4 regions of the Aquitalea sp. ASV11 genome follow, and region 1 is predicted to be linked to each of the others. Evidence: predicted binding sites of a transcription regulator. Region 1 holds the regulator's gene; each other region holds the start of a gene.
The links. Region 1 encodes sigma-54, which starts transcription at its own class of promoters, with help from an activator protein. Its sites were predicted from a motif close to CTGGCACGCTTCATGCTT; they were not measured.

Region 1 (4,676 bases):
TGGTACAGATCGGCACGCGAGCTTGCGCTGAGCAGTTGTTCACGCAGCTGTTTGCTGGAGAACAGCTGTGCCAGCTCCGAGAGCACCTGCAAGTGCAGGTCGGTTGCCTGTTCCGGCACCAGCAGGACAAACAGGCTTTGCACCGGCTTGCCATCCGGCGCATCGAAAGGAATCGGGTTCTTCAGGCGAATGAACACGCCTGCCGCTTCCTTGAGCCCTCTGGCACGGCCATGCGGAATGGCCACCCCTTGGCCAAGGCCGGTGGAGCCCAGTTTTTCCCGGGCAAACAAGCAGTCGAAAATTTCACTGCGGGCGATGCCGTGGGTGTTTTCGATAAGGAGGCCCACCTGCTCGAAGACGCGCTTCTTGCTGGCGACATCCAGGTCCGGGAGGATGTGATCCTGTGTCAGGATTTTGCCAATCAGGCTCATAGGAATGGTTGCACGCGGCTACAGAAACTGGCCAATTCTACGTTGCCTTCATCAAAATGAAAAAGGCTCCGAGCAAATAAAAACGGGAACCCGCCGGGTTCCCGCATCGAATACATAATGCTTACAAGCTGGCTTCCGGTTGAACCTGCGGGCTTGCTGCACGGTGTTCGCTTTGTTTTTCCTTGTGCTTGAGTACCTGGCGATCGAGCTTGTCCATCAGCGCGTCGATGGCAGCGTACATGTCGGAGTCGGTGGCCTCTACGTGGATATCCTTGCCGGAAAGGTGAACATTCACTTCCGCCTTCTGTACCAGCTTGTCTACCGACAGGGTGACAGCAACGTCAATCACGTGATCGACATGGCGGGTGATGCGTTCCAGCTTGGTTTCCACGTATTCGCGGATGGCCGGGGTTACTTCGAGGTGGAGACCGGTTACTTTGAGGTTCATACCCTAACTCCTTCTTGTGTTGACTACCCGGTCGGGTCGGCCGGGCGGGCGGATATTCTTCAAGGCGTGAATCACAATGCCTTGCGCAGATTGACCGGCGGTATCTGCATAGCTTCACGATACTTCGCAACGGTGCGTCTTGCAACCTGAATCCCTTGCTTGCCCAGTTCGTCGGCAATGGCGCTGTCCGAAAGTGGCTTGGCCGGGTTTTCACCGTCTATCATGCGGCGGATATGCGCCTTGATGGCCGTTGCCGAGCATTCGCCGCCGCTGTCGGTTTCCAGTGCACTGCCAAAGAAATACTTCAGCTCGAACAGACCACGAGGGCAAAGCAGGTATTTCTGCGTAGTGACGCGTGAGACGGTCGATTCATGCAGGCCTAGTTCGTCTGCGATGTCCCGCAGGATAAGCGGCCGCATGGCGACTTCACCGTGTTCAAAGAACGCTTGCTGTCTTTCGACTATAGCTTCTGACACTTTCAGAATGGTGTCAAATCGTTGCTGGATGTTCTTGACCAGCCATTTGGCTTCTTGCAGCCGGCCAGTCAGTTCGCCTGCGCCTGCCCGGTTTTCCGACAGCATCTGGGCGTATAGCTGGTTGACACGCAAGCGCGGTACCGCGCCGTTATTGAGTTCGGCCACCCAGTGACCACGCCGTTTGCGCACGGTGACATCCGGAATGACATAGTGCACGTCTTCACCGCCAAAGCTGGATGCAGGGTGGGGTGTCAGCCGGGCGATCAGCTGCTGTGCCTGGCGGATGGCTTCGTCATCCACGCCCAGAATGCGCTTCAGGCGGGTGTAATCGCGATTGCCCAGCAGCGTCAGGTGCTCGGCCACAATCTGGCGGGCCAGTGCATGGCCGGGCTCATTGGCGGGCAAACGGGCCAATTGCAGGCCAAGCGACTCTGCCAGGTTGCGCGCGGCAATGCCGGGGGGGTCGAATTGCTGTAACAGGCGCAATCCGACCATCAGTTCATCGGTTTCCAGTTCCAGTTCCAGCGGCAGGTTGCTGGCCAGTTCTTCCAGATCGGTAGTCAGGAAACCGTTGTCGTCCAGTTCTTCAATCAGCAGCTGGACGATGGCCTGGTCGCGGGTGGGCAGGGTCAGTTCACCCAGCTGCGCCAACAGGTGTTCGCGCAGGCTGACCGGGCAGGGGACGTTGAGCATGGGGTCGAATTCATCGTCCCCGTCGTTGCGTCGGCTGCCACTGCCCCAGTCGGTGAGTTCGCCATTGCTGGCGTCCTGGCTGTTGTCACCATCGCTGCTGTCCGACGCCGTGCTGGTGGATTCTTCCTGGGCAGCCGGCGTTTCTGCCTGGCTGCTGTCATGCGAGGGCGGCTCATCGCCGCGTTCCAGCATGGGGTTGTCCAGCAAGAAGCGTTCGACTTCTGCCTGCAGGTCAAGCGTGGACAGCTGCAACAGCTTGATGGACTGTTGCAGTTGCGGCGTGAGGGTGAGTTGCTGGGAGACCCGTAGCTGTAGTGACTGTTTCATGGCTTACAGGTGGAAGTGCTCGCCCAGGTAGACCTGGCGCACTTTCTCGTTGTTGACCAGTTCTTCCGGCTCGCCGGAAGCCAGTACCGAACCATCACTGATGATGTAGGCGCGATCGCAGATGCGCAGGGTTTCACGCACATTGTGGTCGGTAATCAATACGCCAATGCCACGCTGTTGCAGGAAGGTGATGATTTTCTGGATGTCGATGACGGCAATCGGGTCTACCCCGGCAAACGGTTCGTCCAGCAGGATGAAGCGTGGGCGGGTGGCCAGCACGCGGGCAATTTCCACTCGGCGGCGCTCGCCACCGGACAGTGCCAGCGCATTGCTTTCGCGCAGGTGGGCGATATTGAGGTCGTCAAGCAACAGGCTGAGTTCCTGCTCCAGCTTGTCGCCCTTGTAACCGGCAATTTCCAGCACCGCCGTGATGTTTTCTTCCACCGTCATCTTGCGGAAAATGGAAGCTTCCTGCGGCAAATAGCCCAGTCCAAGGCGGGCGCGCTGATGAATGGGCAGGTGGGTGATACTGTTGCCATCCAGCGTGATTTCGCCTTCATCGGCACCGATCAGCCCGACAATCATGTAAAAGCTGGTGGTCTTGCCGGCACCGTTGGGGCCAAGCAGGCCGACCACTTCCCCGCTCTGGATCTGCAGGGCGACGTCCTTCACCACCGTACGTTTTTTGAAGCGTTTTTTCAGGCGCTCCACTTTCAGGATGCTGGGGCCGCTCATTGGGTGTTTCCGTCTGTTTTCTTGCCAGCTGGGCTGTTGTCCCTGGGCTTGGGCTGAATGATGGCTGTCACGCGGCCGCCATTGCTACTGGCACCACTGCTGACTTCATACATTTCGGTTTCGGTGTTGTAGGTAATGACATTGCCGATGACCAGATCACTGCCACGCTTGACGCGGGCATTGCCGGTGAGCACGGCAACGTGGGTGACGGTGTTGTAGTCCAGCTGGTTGGCCTGGCCTTCGATCCATTCGTTCTTGCCGTCCATTTTCTGGCGGAAGTTGACCTGGCGTCCGGTGGCCTGCATGGTCTGGTTACCCTGTTTGTCCTGGGTGACCGTGGCGCGGTCGGCATTGAGCTTGAGTGTGCCCTGGATGATGACGACATTGCCTTGCCATACCGTGACGCCCTTGAGCTGGTCGAGGTTGCCCCGGTCGGCACTGATTTCGATGGGCTTGTCCCGGTCGGCCTTTTCGGCATGGGCGGTCTGGATGGCGCACAGGCCGAGGGCCAGCCAGGCCAGCCGGATGAAGCGGCGGCAGTTATTTTTCATAAGTGGCCTTTGCGTTGGACAGCAGCTGTAATTGTCCAGCCTGCTGTTCGTAAATGAAGCCCACGGCGCTGCCGCTGGACTTGCCATAGTAGAAGTGCGTGAGGGTATCTGCGCGGGCAATGTGCTTGACGGTGTCAATGCGCATATTGCTGCTGACTACGCGGGTTTCCAGTTGCGTGGCGGTGGCCGGCTGGATCAGCGTGACTTTCTTGTCGAACAGTACCTGTTTGGTCTTGCTGTTGTAACGGCCGCTTTCACCAATGGCATGGTAGGCCAGTACGCCATTCTTGTAGCTTTGCAGGTCCGGCGATTCGAAATACGACTCGGTGCGGTCCGGGTATTGCCACATGCGGCTGGCAATCATCTTGTCCTGCAGCATGCCCTTGGGGTCGAAGCGGGTGGCCATCACGCCCTGCGCCACGACTTCAGGCTTGTTCGGGTCCAGCTCGTGCTTGCTGGGCTGCCAGCGTGACACGGCATCCAGCCAGACGGTCAGCAAGCCGGTGATCAGCACCAGCAGGATGGGAAACAGGCGGTGCGAACGGATCATGCTAGATACCGTGCCACGATGGCGTCAAAATTGCCTTGCGCCTGCATGATCAGCTCGGCCAGTTCACGCACTGCGCCCTGACCGCCGGGGAAGCCGGTGACATAGTGCGCATGCTGGCGTACCAGGGTGGGGGCAGCCGGCACGGCCACCGCCAGGCCGACGCGGCGCAGAACCGGCAGGTCGATCAGGTCGTCGCCGATGAAGGCGCATTGTTCCAGCGTGACATCCGCCTGTTGCAGCAACTGATTCAGGGCTTCCTGCTTGTTGTGGATGCCGCCGAAGTAAAAGTCGATGCCCAGCGCCTGTGCGCGGTGTTCCACGCAGCGGTCGGCCCGCCCGGAGATGATGGCCAGCCGTACGCCAGTGGATTGCAACAGCTTGAGGCCCAGGCCGTCCTGCACATAGAAGGACTTGCTCTCTTCTCCCTGGGCATTGTAGTAAATGCGGCCATCGGTCATGACGCCG
Region 2 (4,676 bases), on a different contig from region 1:
TCCTTCAGGATCCAGGTATCTTTGGTACCGCCGCCTTGCGACGAGTTGACCACCAGCGAGCCCTCGCGCAGTGCCACGCGGGTGAGGCCGCCGGCCACCAGCTGCACTTTCTTGCCCGACAACACAAAGGGGCGCAGGTCGATATGGCGCGGCGCAATGCCGGATTCGACAAAAGTAGGGCAGGTGGACAAGGACAGCGTAGGCTGGGCAATGAAGTTGGCCGGGTCTTCCAGAATGCGCAGGCGGTAGGATTCGATTTCCGCCTGGGTGGAGGCCGGGCCCACCAGCATGCCATAGCCACCGGCGCCATGGACTTCCTTTACCACCAGCTCGGACAGGTGATCCAGCACGTAGGCCAGGTCGTCCGGCTTGCGCAATTGCCAGGTGGGCACATTGTGCAAAATGGGTTCCTCGCCCAGATAGAAGCGGATCATGTCCGGTACATAAGGGTAGATGGACTTGTCGTCCGCCACGCCGGTGCCCACCGCATTGCATACGCTGACGCGTCCTTCGCGGTACACCGACATCAGGCCCGGCACGCCCAGCATGGAGCCTGCGTTGAAAGCCAGCGGGTCCAGATAGGCATCGTCCAGCCGGCGGTAAATCACGTCCACCCGCTGCGGGCCGGAGGTGGTGCGCATGTAGACATAACCGTTCTTGACGAACAGGTCCTGCCCCTCCACCAGCTCCACCCCCATCTGGCTGGCCAGGAAGGCGTGTTCGAAATAGGCGCTGTTGTACTGGCCGGGGGTGAGCACTACCACCGTGGGGTTATCCACCTCGGCCGGCGATACCGAACGCAAGGTGTCCAGCAACATGTTGGGGTAGTGCTCCACCGGGGTGATGTCGTGGTTGGCAAACAGCTCGGGGAACAGCCGCATCATCATCTTGCGGTTTTCCAGCATGTAGCTCACGCCGGATGGTGTGCGCAGATTGTCCTCCAGCACATAAAAACCACCGTCGTTGTGGCGGATGATGTCCACCCCGGCAATGTGGGCGTATACCTGGCGTGGCAGGTCTATGCCCTGCATGGCCAGCTGGTAGCCCGCATTGGTAAGGATTTGCTCGTGCGGGATGATGCCGGCCTTGAGGATGTCCTGGTCGTGATAGATGTCGTGCAAGAAGCGGTTGAGCGCCGTTACCCGCTGGATGCAGCCTGCTTCCAGGGTTTTCCATTCGCTGGCAGAGATGATGCGTGGAATGGTGTCAAACGGAATCAGCCGTTCCGAGCCGCTTTCGTCGCCGTATACGGCAAAGGTGATGCCCACGCGGCGAAACAGGGTGTCGGCCTCGCTTTGCTTGTCGCGCAGCCAGGCCAGAGGCGCCTGGTTCAGCCAGTTGGCAAAACGCTGGTAGGACGGGCGGGTGTCTTGCCCGGGCATCAGCATTTCGTCGTAGTGGGTGTGGTCTAGCGGTGTAATCCGGTGCATCGCGCATTCCCCCTTGTTGGCTTGTAAAGGGAGTAAGGCAATAAGCGTGCCCAGAAATGCCGGGCAACCGTCATTTTGACCGTGACTCAGGTAAGGACAGGGCGTGGTGTGGTTAAACCGCTGGGCGGGCAGGTGGGAGGATATGGCGCTGGCCGCAGTTTTTCAGCGTGGAATTGAAAATTGATTGATTAATGCTGCTGTAAAAAATACAAAAAGATGGCAGTGCTGCACCTTAATGACACACGGGTGCAAGCAGTGGTGCAGGCTATGGTTGAGAATGGTGCAGAGGCAGCACCGGCCGGACAGGCAATGCCGGGGCAGGCGGGCGTGAAGGCCACCTGCCACCGGCTGTCTGGGGGATCAGAGGATTTCGGCGATATTGCGCGCGGCGCGTTTGGCATCGAGGAAAATCAGGCCCAGCTTGGCTTCACGCCGGGCAATCACGGTGAGTACGGCATCCTTGCCGGCGTAACTCATCAGGATGTAGCCGTTGTCACCCTTTACCATCACTTGTTCCAGTTCGCCGCGTGCCAGTTCCTTGGCGGTGCGCTCACCCAGGGACAGCATGGCCGCTGCCATGGCGCCCACCCGGTCTTCATCCACATCCTGTGGCAACAGGGCGGCCATGGTCAGGCCGTCGGACGAGATGATGGCCGAGGCTTCGATATCGGCTGAGGCACCGTTGAGGTCACTCAGGATGGATTTGAGCATTTGTTCACGCATGGTTTTCTCCAGGGGGTATTCGGTGGCCCGTGTCGGGGCGGGTGCTTGTTCAGGCGTAACGACGGCTGAGCAACTCGATCAGCGTCACGAAGTGTTCGTCTTGCAATTGCGGCGTACCGCCGATGACCAGCACGAATGACTGCTGGCCCACATGCAAGGGGAAAAAGCCCAGTTCGCTATGACCGGCCGGGTTGCTGACGGCCCAGGCCAGGCTGTGGATGTTGAGATTGTTTTTCAGCAGCAAACCATGACGGCGGTTGAGCGACATGATGTCGCCGGCCAGTGCGGCTATTTCCTCGGCCGACTCGTGGTGAAAACCCGCCGTGGCGTAGTACAGGCCATTGTCGTCGGCCAGCAGCGCCCGGCCGGTATCGGACAGCGCCGCCAGCAGGGTGGGCAGCTGGCTTTCCAGGTTCACCGCCAGCGTGGGGCGCGGCTCGGTGGTGCCGTGGACAAAATCCATTCTTTGCAGGCGATACAGGGTTTCCAGCCCGCGTTCCAGATTGTTGTCATGCCATTCGGCCAGCAATTCGGTGGTGAGCGGAACCGCATGGCCCAGGCGCAGGATATGGGTGAGCAGCACGCGCGCGGCATCCTGGTCCGGGCTGGATACCGCATAGTAGGCCCCGGCCGGACTGGTGATCGGATACAGCGCATCCTTGAGCGAGAGGTGGTCTGACATCATCAGCTTTCCAGCCCGGGGTCGATGGAGAACAGCAAGGCCAGCACCAGCTTTTTGACGTCCTCCCGGGAGCGGGCGTCAATTTCGAAAATGGGCGGGCGCATATCGAATTTTTCCAGCAGCGCGGCATAGGTTTCGATGCTTGGGGTGGCGCGCACATCGGTCTTGGTGACGCCAATCACCAACGGTGCCACCTTGAGCATGTCGCGGAAGGCGTTCAGGAAAAACTGCAGGTCTTTCACCGGATTGGCGCGGGTATTGTCCAGCAGCAGGATCAGCCCGATACCGCCATGGCTGAGGATGTCCCACATGAAGTCAAAGCGTTCCTGACCCGGCGTGCCATACAGATGCACCTTGGTGGCCTCGTCCAGCATCAGCACCCCGTAGTCCAGTGCCACGGTGGTGGTGTCCTTGCGGTTGAGTGTCATGTCGGATGCACGGGCATCGGTGGTGACCGGCGCAATATCGCTGATGGCAGCAATAGCGGTGGTTTTGCCAGCGCCTACCGGGCCGGCAAAGATGATTTTGTTATCGTAAGCTCGCATGGATAAGGGGTTTCCTGGTTACAGGCCAATGACTTTTTTCAGCAGGCGTGACAGCAGGTTGCCACTGCCTGGCGCGGTCTGGATGCTGGCCGGGGCCGTATCCGCCGGAGATACGGCGGCAGCGGCTTCCTTGCGTGGCGATGGGCGCACCGGTTCGGTGCTCATCACCTGCAAGGTGGTGTTGCGATTCGGCAGATCCAGGATGCCTATGCCATAGGCGGCTGCCAGATAGTTGAACAGATGCTCCGGCGGTACTTTCAGCAAGCGGGTGATCAGCTTGAGGTTCACCGGGGTACGCGTCAGAAAGGCGGTGATGCGCATGGCTTCCGGAATGGGGGCCAGCCGCGTCAGATTGGGCCAGTAGCGCAGGCGGATGGGGGTATCGGCGGAAATGCCACGCATCAGCCGCCCCTGACAGGTCCAGATGGCGAGCTGCCAGGCCAGGGTTTGCGGGCGGATTTCCTCGGCCCTGGTTGGGACGGTGCTGTCGTTCCAGGCTTGGTGGTCCACTTCCTGGCTGGTGTGGGCGCACAACGCTTGCAGGCTGTCCAGCGGCTGCAGCAGCCAGGCCTTGTCTTGCGCCGCCTGCACAATCAGCACCGGCACCTCACGCACGCGTACCACCGCATTGCTGCGCTGGCGCAACAGGCGTGCCACCAGGCCGAACAAGCCGGCATGCGGGTCGAAGCGGGCATAACTGATGATATGCGGCTCGGCCTGGGCTGCGGGCTGCGTGGCGCTGGTGTGATGCGCGCTGGCCGGCGGCAGCATGCTGCGCACTACATCATCATGCTCATGCGCCAGCGCGGTATTGTCCTCTGCGGATGCGGTCTCCGCCTCGGGCTGTTCATCCGGCAAATCCATCAGCTGCGGCAAGTCGGATGTAGCCGCGCTATGGCTTTCCTGCTGACGCGCGGCGGCCTCGGCGCGGTGGGCGGCCTGTGACTGGCTGATCACCGCGTCCAGCGTGGGGGCCACGCTGGCCACATAGGCCGCGGCATCGCTGACCGGGGTGTGGCCGCTGATGTCCGCCTGGCTTGTTGTCCTGGATGGCGGGGCAGTGTTATGCGCTGGGCGCTGTGCTGCCGGCCGCTCCGGCTGCTCCGCCATGGTGCGCAGCGGGCTGGCTTGCGGCGGCTGGCGTAGCAGCTCGCGCATTTGCGGAAACAGGGTTTCAATGCGGATAGGCTTGCGCAGCACGGCCGCAGGGGCATCGCTGGGCGGCGTGGTGGTGACAATCAGCGCCGGCAGGTGCGGGTGTTCGGCACGAAAGTCATGCCAGGCATTCCAGCCGGT
Region 3 (4,676 bases), on a different contig from region 1:
CCGTACCTGTGCTTCTCCGCGCTGCTGATGGCCGGTCTGGATGGTATCCAGAACAAGATCCACCCGGGCGATGCTGCTGACAAGAACCTGTACGACCTGCCGCCGGAAGAAGACAAGCTGATCCCGACCGTGTGCGCAAGCCTGGACGAAGCCCTGGCTGCCCTGGACGCAGACCGCGACTTCCTGACCCGTGGCGGTGTGTTCTCCAACGAATGGATCGACGCCTACATCGAACTGAAGATGCAGGAAGTGAACCTGACCCGCATGACTACCCACCCGGTAGAATTTGCAATGTACTACTCCCTGTAATCGGGCGATGGCACCTCCGGGTGCCTTGCCGGATACAGAAAACCCGCGCAAGCACTGCTTGTGCGGGTTTTTTCATGCCTGCCTGCTACCGCCGCGCTACCACCGGATACACTCAGCCCGGCAACTCGGCAAAAGCCTTGAGCATGGCCAGGCCATCCTGTGGCGCAACAACCAGTTGGCTGACCTCAAATGCCGGATCGAACACCGGGGCAAACTGGGGGAAGCGCGCCAGTGCTTCGGGCTGCGGCACATGGAAACCCATATACCACTGGCCAAACTCACGCTGTTTGCATTCGCTGCAAAACAGGGACTCCACCTGATGATGGCGCGGATCCTGGCTGATTTTGCTGAACGCAGCCTCAACCACAGCCTCCTCCCCCTCCAGCAACTGCAGGAAACAACCATCGCGGTACAGCAACAGGCCAGTGATCTGCCGGGCCTGATTATTGGCCACCGACTTGTCCAGGATTGCCGTCAAATCGGCAGGAGACAGGGCTGTGGTGGCCTTGCTGGAATAAAGCAACTGGATCAGCATGGGCCGGCTTTCTGTAAAGTGCCAGGACGATGGGCTGAACGGATGACTGCAAACATTTCCTCATTACCTTCTACATGGAGACCGGACATCAAATACAGGCACACGCCATGCCATTGGCACAAGGTGATGCCCGGGCGCATGATGACACATTCCGCAGATGTATGGCATGCTGGCCGCCGCCTTGTTGTCATGCAGATGTGACGCGAGACCACCTTTTGCTTATCATAGCGTCACATCCTCCCGTTTTCACCGCAGATGCCCGACACCATGAAAACCCTTGCTTTCTGCCTGCTGCTGACTTGTGGCCTGGCCCATGCCGAGGTGTACAAATACATCGACGCCAATGGCAATGTCACCTTCACCAATGTGCCGATCAAGGGCGCCAAGCCCATGCACCTGGCACCGCTGTCCACCTATGGCGGCAGCGGCAAGGGCAAGGCGGCCGCCAGCGGCAAATCTGCTTCCACACCGGATGGCTACCCCAGTGTGGACAACGGTACCCAGACCAAGCGCGACGAAGGCCGCCGCAAGATTCTGGAAAACGAACTGGCCAATGAGCAAAAAGCCCTGGCTGATGCACAAAAGGCTTACACCGACGGCGCGGCCACCCGCAACGGTGATGAAACCCGCAACTACCAGAAATACCTGGACCGGGTACAAAAACTGAAGGACGCCGTCACCGAGCGCCAGAAGAATGTGGACGCATTACGCCGCGAACTGGGGCAATCTTCATCATCTGCACAATAATGGTGCATCATTAAGGCCGATTTCGTGCATCTGCGGTGCTCCGGCTTGGCGTGCTTATTGCTAATAGCCAGATGCACAGCCTCATCCGATTCGGAGCACCATGAACTCGCCCAGCTTTGCCGGCCTGGATTTACTCGACACCCCGGTCCTGATCACGCATGCCGATGGCAAACTCGAATTTGCCAATCCCGCCTGTGAAAACCTGCTGGCCATAGGCCGGCGAGAGTTGCTGCGCCACTCGCTGTTCGAGTTGCTGCAAGACAGCCCCGCCCTGCGCCAGGCATTGGCCACCGCCTTACAACACAACTCCAGTTATATCGAGCACGACCTCGAACTGCGCACGCCACATGGCGAGCAGCCGCTACATATTGCCCTGTCGGTCACCCCGATTGACGCGGAAGGGCGGCTGGCGCTGGTCGAGCTGCGGCCACTGGATCAGCAACTGAAAATTGCCAACGAAGAGCGGCTTTTGCTGCAACAACAGGCTAATCGCGAGCTGATTCGTAACCTGGCGCATGAAATCAAGAACCCCTTGGGGGGAATCCGCGGTGCGGCCCAGTTGCTGGAACACGAACTGTCAGACCGGCCGGAGCTGAAGGAATACACCGAAGTCATCCAGGAAGAAGCCCTGCGCCTGCAATCGCTGGTAGACCGCCTGCTGGCACCGCATCGCCGCCATGTGCGCAGCGAAATCAATATCCACGAAGTACTGGAACGGGTACGCAGCATTGCGCTGGCCGAGTATCCACAGGGCCTCGTCATCCGCCGCGACTACGACACCAGCCTGCCTCACATGGTGGCGGACAAGGAGCAGCTGATCCAGGTGGTGCTCAATATCGTCAAGAACGCGGTGCAGGCCATGAAGGCCAAGGGCGAGGTGATTTTGCGCACCAGAGTGGCACGGCAGGTCACCTTGGCACGGAAGCGTCACGTGCTGGCATTAAAATTGCAGATTGTCGACAACGGTCCCGGTATTCCGGAAGAAATCAGGGATCACATTTTTTATCCCCTGGTCACCGGACGCGCCGAAGGCACCGGCCTGGGGCTGACACTGGCCCAGGCTTATGTACACCAACACGGCGGCAGCATCGAATTTGAATCCCGCCCGGGCCAGACCTGCTTTACCGTGATGCTGCCCTTCAGCAACACGGACTGAAACCAATTACAGAAACGAGGGCTGCTATGAATAACCCGGTGTGGATCATTGATGACGACAAGGCCATCCGCTGGGTCCTGGAAAAGGCACTCGGCCGCAGTGGCATCGGCTTTGACAGCTTTTCCAGCGCCGACGATGCGCTGAATGCCCTGTACGACAATACACCGCGCGTCATCATTTCCGACATCCGCATGCCCGGCACCGATGGTTTGAACTTTCTCTCCCGGGTAAAGGCCGATCATCCGCAGCTGCCGGTCATCATCATGACCGCACACTCCGACCTGGACTCGGCAGTGGCCGCATTCCAGGGTGGTGCGTTCGAATACCTGCCCAAGCCCTTTGATGTCGACCAGGCCGTGCAACTGATCGAGCGCGCACTGGCCGAGAGCAATAGCCAGATCGAAGCCACCGGCGGCGTGGAAGCCATGCCGGTGCTGCTAGGCCAGGCCCCTGCCATGCAGGACGTATTCCGCGCCATTGGCCGCTTGTCGCAATCCCATGTCACCGTGCTGATTACCGGCGAGTCCGGTACCGGCAAGGAGCGGGTGGCCGAAGCCCTGCACCGCCATTCAGTGCGTTCCAGCAAGCCTTTCATTGCCTTGAATACCGCGGCCATTCCCAAGGATTTGCTGGAGTCGGAACTGTTCGGCCATGAAAAAGGCGCATTTACCGGCGCACTGGCCACCCGTCGCGGCCGCTTTGAAGAGGCGGAAGGTGGCACGCTGTTTCTGGATGAAATCGGCGACATGCCCACCGAGCTGCAAACCCGCTTGCTGCGCGTGCTGTCGGACGGACACTTTTACCGCGTGGGCGGCCATGTACCAATCAAGGCCAATGTGCGGGTAATAGCCGCCACGCACCAGAACCTGGAAGACCGGGTCAAACGCGGCCTGTTCCGGGAGGACCTGTTCCACCGCCTGAATGTGATCCGCCTGCGTCTGCCACCCTTGCGCGAACGGCGCGAGGACATCCCGCTGCTGACCCGCCACTTCCTGGCCAAGAGCGCCAGCAGTCTGGGCGTGGAGCCCAAGCGCCTGACCGAAGCCGCCATGGAAGTCATCAAGTTCCACAGCTTTACCGGTAATGTGCGCGAACTGGAAAACCTGTGTCAGTGGATTACCGTGATGGCACCGGGCCAGCAGGTGGAAGTGGGCGACTTGCCCTCCGAACTGCGTGAACCGGAAGCCATTGCACCGGCGACGGAAAGCGATGGCAGCCCGGTAGTCAGCAGCGCCGTGCACGTGGTGGACTGGACGCTGGGGCTGGCGGAAGAAGTGGCCCGTCGGCTGCGCGCCGGTGAAGTCGGCATCATCGACGACCTGACCCGACGCTTTGAAGAAAGCTGCATCCGTACCGGGCTGGCCCACACTGGTGGCCGCAAGGTGGAAGCCGCCCATCTGCTGGGCTGGGGCCGTAACACCCTGACCCGCAAGATTCAGGAACTGGGTATGGAAGGGCATGACGAACATGCCGACCATGTCTAGGCGCTGACTGATCAGCCTGCCAATACGGTGAGGCCGGGGAGCGTGGCAAAGCTGCGCTCCCGCACCGTGGCCAGAAAATCCTGCATGAAGGCAAGCGGCGCATCCTCGCTGCGCACCGCAGCATACAACTCGCTACGCAGGCCGCCATCACCAATGGTACGCGCCACCACATAGCCCTTTTCCAGATAAGGCCGCACCGCCCAGTACGGCAAGGCCGCCACACCACGACGGCTGGCCACCAGCTGGATGATGGCCACCGTCAGCTCGCTGCTGCGCCGTGGCGGGTTCACCCCGGCGGGCAACAATACCTTGCGCCACAAATCCAGCATGTCGTCCGGCACCGGGTACTGGATCAGCGTTTCACCGGCGAAATCCGCCGCCTGCCAGATTTTCTTTTCTGCCAGCGGATGATCCCGCGCCACAATACCCACCATCTCGTAGGCAA
Region 4 (4,676 bases), on a different contig from region 1:
CTGGGCAGAGAAGGTGTATTTGCCGGTAGGCAGCTGGTTGCCATTGGCATCCTTGCCATCCCAATTGAAGGAATTCAGGCCAGTGCTGGGGCTCTTCACCGTGAGGGTATCCACCACCGTGCCATTGGCATCCTTGATGCTGACGGTGTAATCGGTTGCCGCACCACTCAGATTGACTGCCCCTTGTACCGAACTACCGCTGGTAAGGTTGAGCGCACTGCCCGGCACCAGCGCCTGCTTGCCAATCATGGTGGCTGCCATCAGCGACTGGTTGGCGGCCTGCGACTGCACCAGGCTTTGCATGGCGGTGTTGAGGGTCTGCATGCCGGACACCTGGCTGATCTGCGCCATCTGGCTGGTGATCTGACTGTTGTCCATCGGATTCATCGGATCCTGCGCTTGCAACTGGGTGACCAGCAATTTCAAGAAGCGGTCCTGAATACCCTGGGCACTGGTATCGGTATTGGAATTGGTCGAGCTGGTTCCGCTGCTGGAATTACCGTTCAGCACTGCATACGGATTGGACGAGGAATTAACCGAGCTGGTCATGGCATGGGCCTTTCATCACTGACCCAGCTGCAGGGTTTTCTGCAGCAAGGTCTTGGCGGTATTCATCATTTCCACATTGGTCTGATAAGAACGCGAGGCGGAAATCATGTCGGACATTTCCTCGACCGGATTGACATTGGGCATGTTCACATAGCCTTTTTCGTCCGCCAGAGGATTACTGGGGTCATACTTCAGACGCGGCGGCGTCTGGTCTTCCACAATCGAAGTCACCCGCACCCCCGCCACTTGCGGCTGGGAGGCACTGACCGGCAAGGCCGTAAACACCACATGACGGCCCTTGTAAGGCTGACCAGTGGAGCTGGTGGCACTTTCCGCATTGGCGATATTGCTGGCCACCACGTTAAGCCGCATCGACTGGGCGGTCAGCGCGGAACCGGAAATGGCAAAAATATTGGCAAGAGACATGTTTACTGGCCTCCACCGGTAATGGCGCTGTTCAGCGTGGAAATGCGCTTGCTCAGGAAGGTCAGCGTGGACTGGTACTGCAGCGCGTTATCGGCAAATGCGGCACGCTCCACGTCCATGTCCACGGTGTTACCGTCCAGGCTTTGCTGTACCGCATTGCGATACTGCACGGCAGGCTTGCCGGCGGCACCTGCGGCATCGCCCGGCAAGTGACGCGCATCGGTCACGTTCATGGCCAGCTTGTTCTGGCTGCCCTGTGCTGATTGCAAGGCCTGCTTGAAATCAAAATCCACTGCCTTGTAATTGGGGGTGTCGGCGTTGGCAATATTGCTGGCAATGACTTCCTGGCGGTATGCGCGCAGATTGAGCGCCCGCTGCTGAAAATCGAATTCCTTGCCAATCTTGTCCAACATGACCATGCCTCCCTGAATGTGCACTCTCATTAGCAGGAATCATGCCAACCCAATAGCAAACCGTAGATGCCTGATTTTATTGACTGGAGGCCGATCTCGCCGTCCCATGGGAACAGTACGGGTCCGGCAAGGCGGCAAGTTTTGCCGCTGTGCCACCTCGGCTGCCGCCTGCGGCAAAAATAAAACCGCCACTACCTGATGGCAGCGGCGGCCTTGTTTTACTGAACCGGACACCGGAGTGCCGGAAGCAGGCATCAGCCCTCTCGGACCTCGAAGTCGTGGGTGATGTCAGCAGTCTTGCCGAGCATGATGGAGGCCGAGCAGTATTTTTCTGCCGACAGCTTGATGGCACGCTCCACCACTTCCGGTTTTAATTCACGCCCGGTCACCACAAAGTGGAAATGAATCCTGGTGAACACCTTGGGTTCGCTATCCGCGCGTTCGGCTTCCATTTCCACCCAGCAGTCGGTCACTTGCTGGCGGGATTTTTTCAGGATGGAAATCACGTCATAGCTGGTACAGCCAGCCGTACCCAGCAGCAGCAGCTCCATCGGCCGCGGGCCCAGATTACGGCCACCACCTTCCGGCGCTCCGTCCATCACCACCGCATGGCCGCTGCCGCTTTCGCCCATGAAACACACGCCATCCACCCATTTCAGCCTTGCTTTCACTGCCAGTCCCTTCCTGTTTTGTTGCGCGCAGGTGCGCCTGATTGGCACAGACTATCATTCCGGATTTGGGCAGACAAAGATTAGCCGGTAAAATGGAAAGATTGCCCTGTTATAAAGCCATCATGCTGGTACTTGGAATCGAATCATCGTGCGACGAAACCGGCGTTGCACTGTACGACCTCACGGCGGGCCTGGTTGCCCACCAATTGCATACACAAATGGCAATGCACGCCGAATACGGTGGCGTGGTGCCAGAACTTGCCAGCCGCGACCATATCCGCCGCGTCATCCCGCTGACCGAAGCCTGCCTGGCCGATGCCGGCAAAACCCTGGCCGATGTCGATGCCATTGCCTACACCCAGGGCCCCGGTCTTGGTGGTGCGCTGATGGTGGGAGCCAGCGTGGCCAATGCGCTGGCCTTCGGCCTGAACATTCCGGTGATCGGCGTCCATCATCTGGAAGGCCATTTGCTGTCGCCGCTGCTGGCCGACCCGCGTCCGGACTTTCCCTTCATTGCCTTGCTGGTTTCCGGCGGCCACACCCAGCTGATGGCGGTGCATGGCATCGGCCAGTATGAAGTACTGGGCGAAACACTGGACGATGCCGCAGGCGAAGCCTTCGACAAAACCGCCAAGCTGCTGGGCCTGCCCTACCCCGGCGGCCCGCTGCTGTCACGCCTGGCCGAGGAAGGCGACCCGAACCGTTTCAATCTGCCGCGCCCCATGCTGCACAGCGACAACCTGGACATGAGCTTCTCCGGCCTGAAAACTGCCGTGCTGACCCTCAGCAAGCAGGTTGAAGCCGAGCACGGCCAGATTGACGAGCAAACCCGCAAGGATATTTGCCGCGCCTTCCAGGAAGCCATTGTCGAAGTGCTGGTCAGCAAATCGCTCAAGGCGCTGAAACAGAGCGGCATGAAAAAGCTGGTGGTAGCCGGCGGCGTCGGTGCCAACAAGCAGTTGCGTGCCACGCTGGATCAGGCCGCCAGCCGCCGCAAGCTGGAGGTGTACTACCCGCCACTGGCGCTGTGCACCGACAACGGCGCGATGATTGCCTTTGCCGGCGCCATGCGCCTGCGCCATGCCATCCCGCCGGGCAGCTACTCCATCAAACCACGCTGGGACCTGTCCACGCTTCCCGCTGCTTAATATCCCGTCGGCACAGCACGCTGTGCCGCACAGAAACCAGACATGATCCAATTGAAAAACCTCAGCCTGCGTCGCGGGCTGAAAGACTTGCTGATCGACGCCAGCCTCACCCTAAACCCCGGTTACAAGACCGGCCTGGTGGGGGCCAACGGTGTGGGCAAGTCCAGCCTGTTTGCCTTGCTCAAGGGCGAATTGCATGCCGATGCCGGTGATGCCGACATTCCCAAGCAATGGGTGATGGCGCATGTGGCGCAGGAAACCCCGGCGCTGGACACCGCCGCCATCGACTATGTACTGGATGGCGATCAGGAATTGCGCCAGCTGGAAGCCGAACTGGCCGCGGCCGAAGCGCGTGATGATGGCAGCGCCATTGGTCATCTGCATGGCGAACTGGCACGTATTGAAGCCTATTCCGCCCCGGCCCGTGCCGCCAAGCTGTTGACCGGCCTGGGCTTTGCCGTGGAAGCACACCGTAACCCGGTGAAGAGTTTCTCCGGCGGCTGGCGCATGCGGCTGAACCTGGCCCAGGCGCTGATGTGCCGCTCCGACCTGCTGCTGCTGGACGAACCCACCAACCACCTGGATCTGGAAACCGTGCTGTGGCTGGAAGACTGGCTGCAAAGTTATCCGGGCACCTTGCTGATCATCTCGCACGACCGCGACTTCCTGGACAGCATTTGCAGCCATATTGCCGAAGTGGCCAACCAGACCCTGACGCTCTACACCGGCAATTACAGCCAGTTTGAAACCATGCGGGCGGAAAAGCTGGCACGCCAGCAGGGCGAATATGACAAGCAGCAACGCCAGATCGCCCATCTGGAATCCTTCATCACCCGCTTCAAGGCCAAGGCTACCAAAGCCAAGCAGGCGCAAAGCCGGGTGAAGGCACTGGAAAAGCTGGAGCGCATTGCCCCGGCCCACGTCGCCTCGCCGTTTGATTTTCACTTCGACAGCCCGGACAACCTGCCCAACCCGCTGCTGCGGCTGGACAAGGTGGATATCGGCTATGGCAGCACCACCATCCTGCGCGGGCTGTCGCTGTCAGTGGAAGCCGGCAGCCGCATCGGCCTGCTGGGGGTGAACGGCGCCGGTAAATCCACGCTGGTGAAGCTGCTGGCGGGCGACCTGCCGCAGCAGGCAGGTGAGGTGATCAAGGCGCAAACGCTGAAGATTGGCTATTTCGCCCAGCATCAGCTGGAAACCCTGCGTGAGGACGAATCACCGCTGCAGCACATGCAGCGGCTGGCACCGACGGTGCGCGAGCTGGAACTACGCAGCTTTCTGGGCGGTTTCAACTTCCGTGGCGACACGGCAACCGACTTGGTCGGCCCGATGTCCGGTGGCGAAAAAGCCCGTCTGGCGCTGGCGATGATCGTCTGGCAAAAGCCCAACCTCTTGCTGCTGGACGAACCCACCAACCACCTGGACCTGGAAATGCGCCACGCGCTGACGCTGGCCTTGCAGGACTT

Region 2: the regulator sigma-54 is predicted to act here: its motif matches at 1,466-1,483, upstream of JHD62_RS16980 (circularly permuted type 2 ATP-grasp protein).
Region 3: the regulator sigma-54 is predicted to act here: its motif matches at 1,637-1,654, upstream of glnL (nitrogen regulation protein NR(II)).
Region 4: the regulator sigma-54 is predicted to act here: its motif matches at 1,419-1,436, upstream of flgB (flagellar basal body rod protein FlgB).

What each region holds. Positions count from the first base shown of each region.
Region 1 covers NZ_JAELUD010000019.1:21,538-26,213, reverse strand. Annotated here, with positions in the region: gene ptsN (PTS IIA-like nitrogen regulatory protein PtsN) at 1-431, opposite strand, end outside; gene hpf (ribosome hibernation-promoting factor, HPF/YfiA family) at 553-879, opposite strand; gene JHD62_RS08530 (RNA polymerase factor sigma-54) at 951-2,375, opposite strand; gene lptB (LPS export ABC transporter ATP-binding protein) at 2,379-3,110, opposite strand; gene lptA (lipopolysaccharide transport periplasmic protein LptA) at 3,107-3,661, opposite strand; gene lptC (LPS export ABC transporter periplasmic protein LptC) at 3,651-4,211, opposite strand; gene JHD62_RS08510 (HAD family hydrolase) at 4,208-4,676, opposite strand, start outside.
Region 2 covers NZ_JAELUD010000063.1:14,530-19,205, forward strand. Annotated here, with positions in the region: gene JHD62_RS16980 (circularly permuted type 2 ATP-grasp protein) at 1-1,430, opposite strand, end outside; gene JHD62_RS16985 (roadblock/LC7 domain-containing protein) at 1,791-2,153, opposite strand; gene JHD62_RS16990 (peptidase M23) at 2,203-2,838, opposite strand; gene JHD62_RS16995 (ATP/GTP-binding protein) at 2,838-3,380, opposite strand; gene JHD62_RS17000 (hypothetical protein) at 3,399-4,676, opposite strand, start outside.
Region 3 covers NZ_JAELUD010000079.1:7,510-12,185, reverse strand. Annotated here, with positions in the region: gene glnA (type I glutamate--ammonia ligase) at 1-309, shown strand, start outside; gene JHD62_RS18525 (BLUF domain-containing protein) at 422-844, opposite strand; gene JHD62_RS18520 (DUF4124 domain-containing protein) at 1,112-1,591, shown strand; gene glnL (nitrogen regulation protein NR(II)) at 1,692-2,747, shown strand; gene ntrC (nitrogen regulation protein NR(I)) at 2,774-4,231, shown strand; gene JHD62_RS18505 (LysR family transcriptional regulator) at 4,243-4,676, opposite strand, start outside.
Region 4 covers NZ_JAELUD010000005.1:39,894-44,569, reverse strand. Annotated here, with positions in the region: gene JHD62_RS03175 (flagellar hook assembly protein FlgD) at 1-549, opposite strand, end outside; gene flgC (flagellar basal body rod protein FlgC) at 565-975, opposite strand; gene flgB (flagellar basal body rod protein FlgB) at 978-1,388, opposite strand; gene JHD62_RS03160 (OsmC family protein) at 1,643-2,059, opposite strand; gene tsaD (tRNA (adenosine(37)-N6)-threonylcarbamoyltransferase complex transferase subunit TsaD) at 2,182-3,207, shown strand; gene JHD62_RS03150 (ATP-binding cassette domain-containing protein) at 3,250-4,676, shown strand, end outside.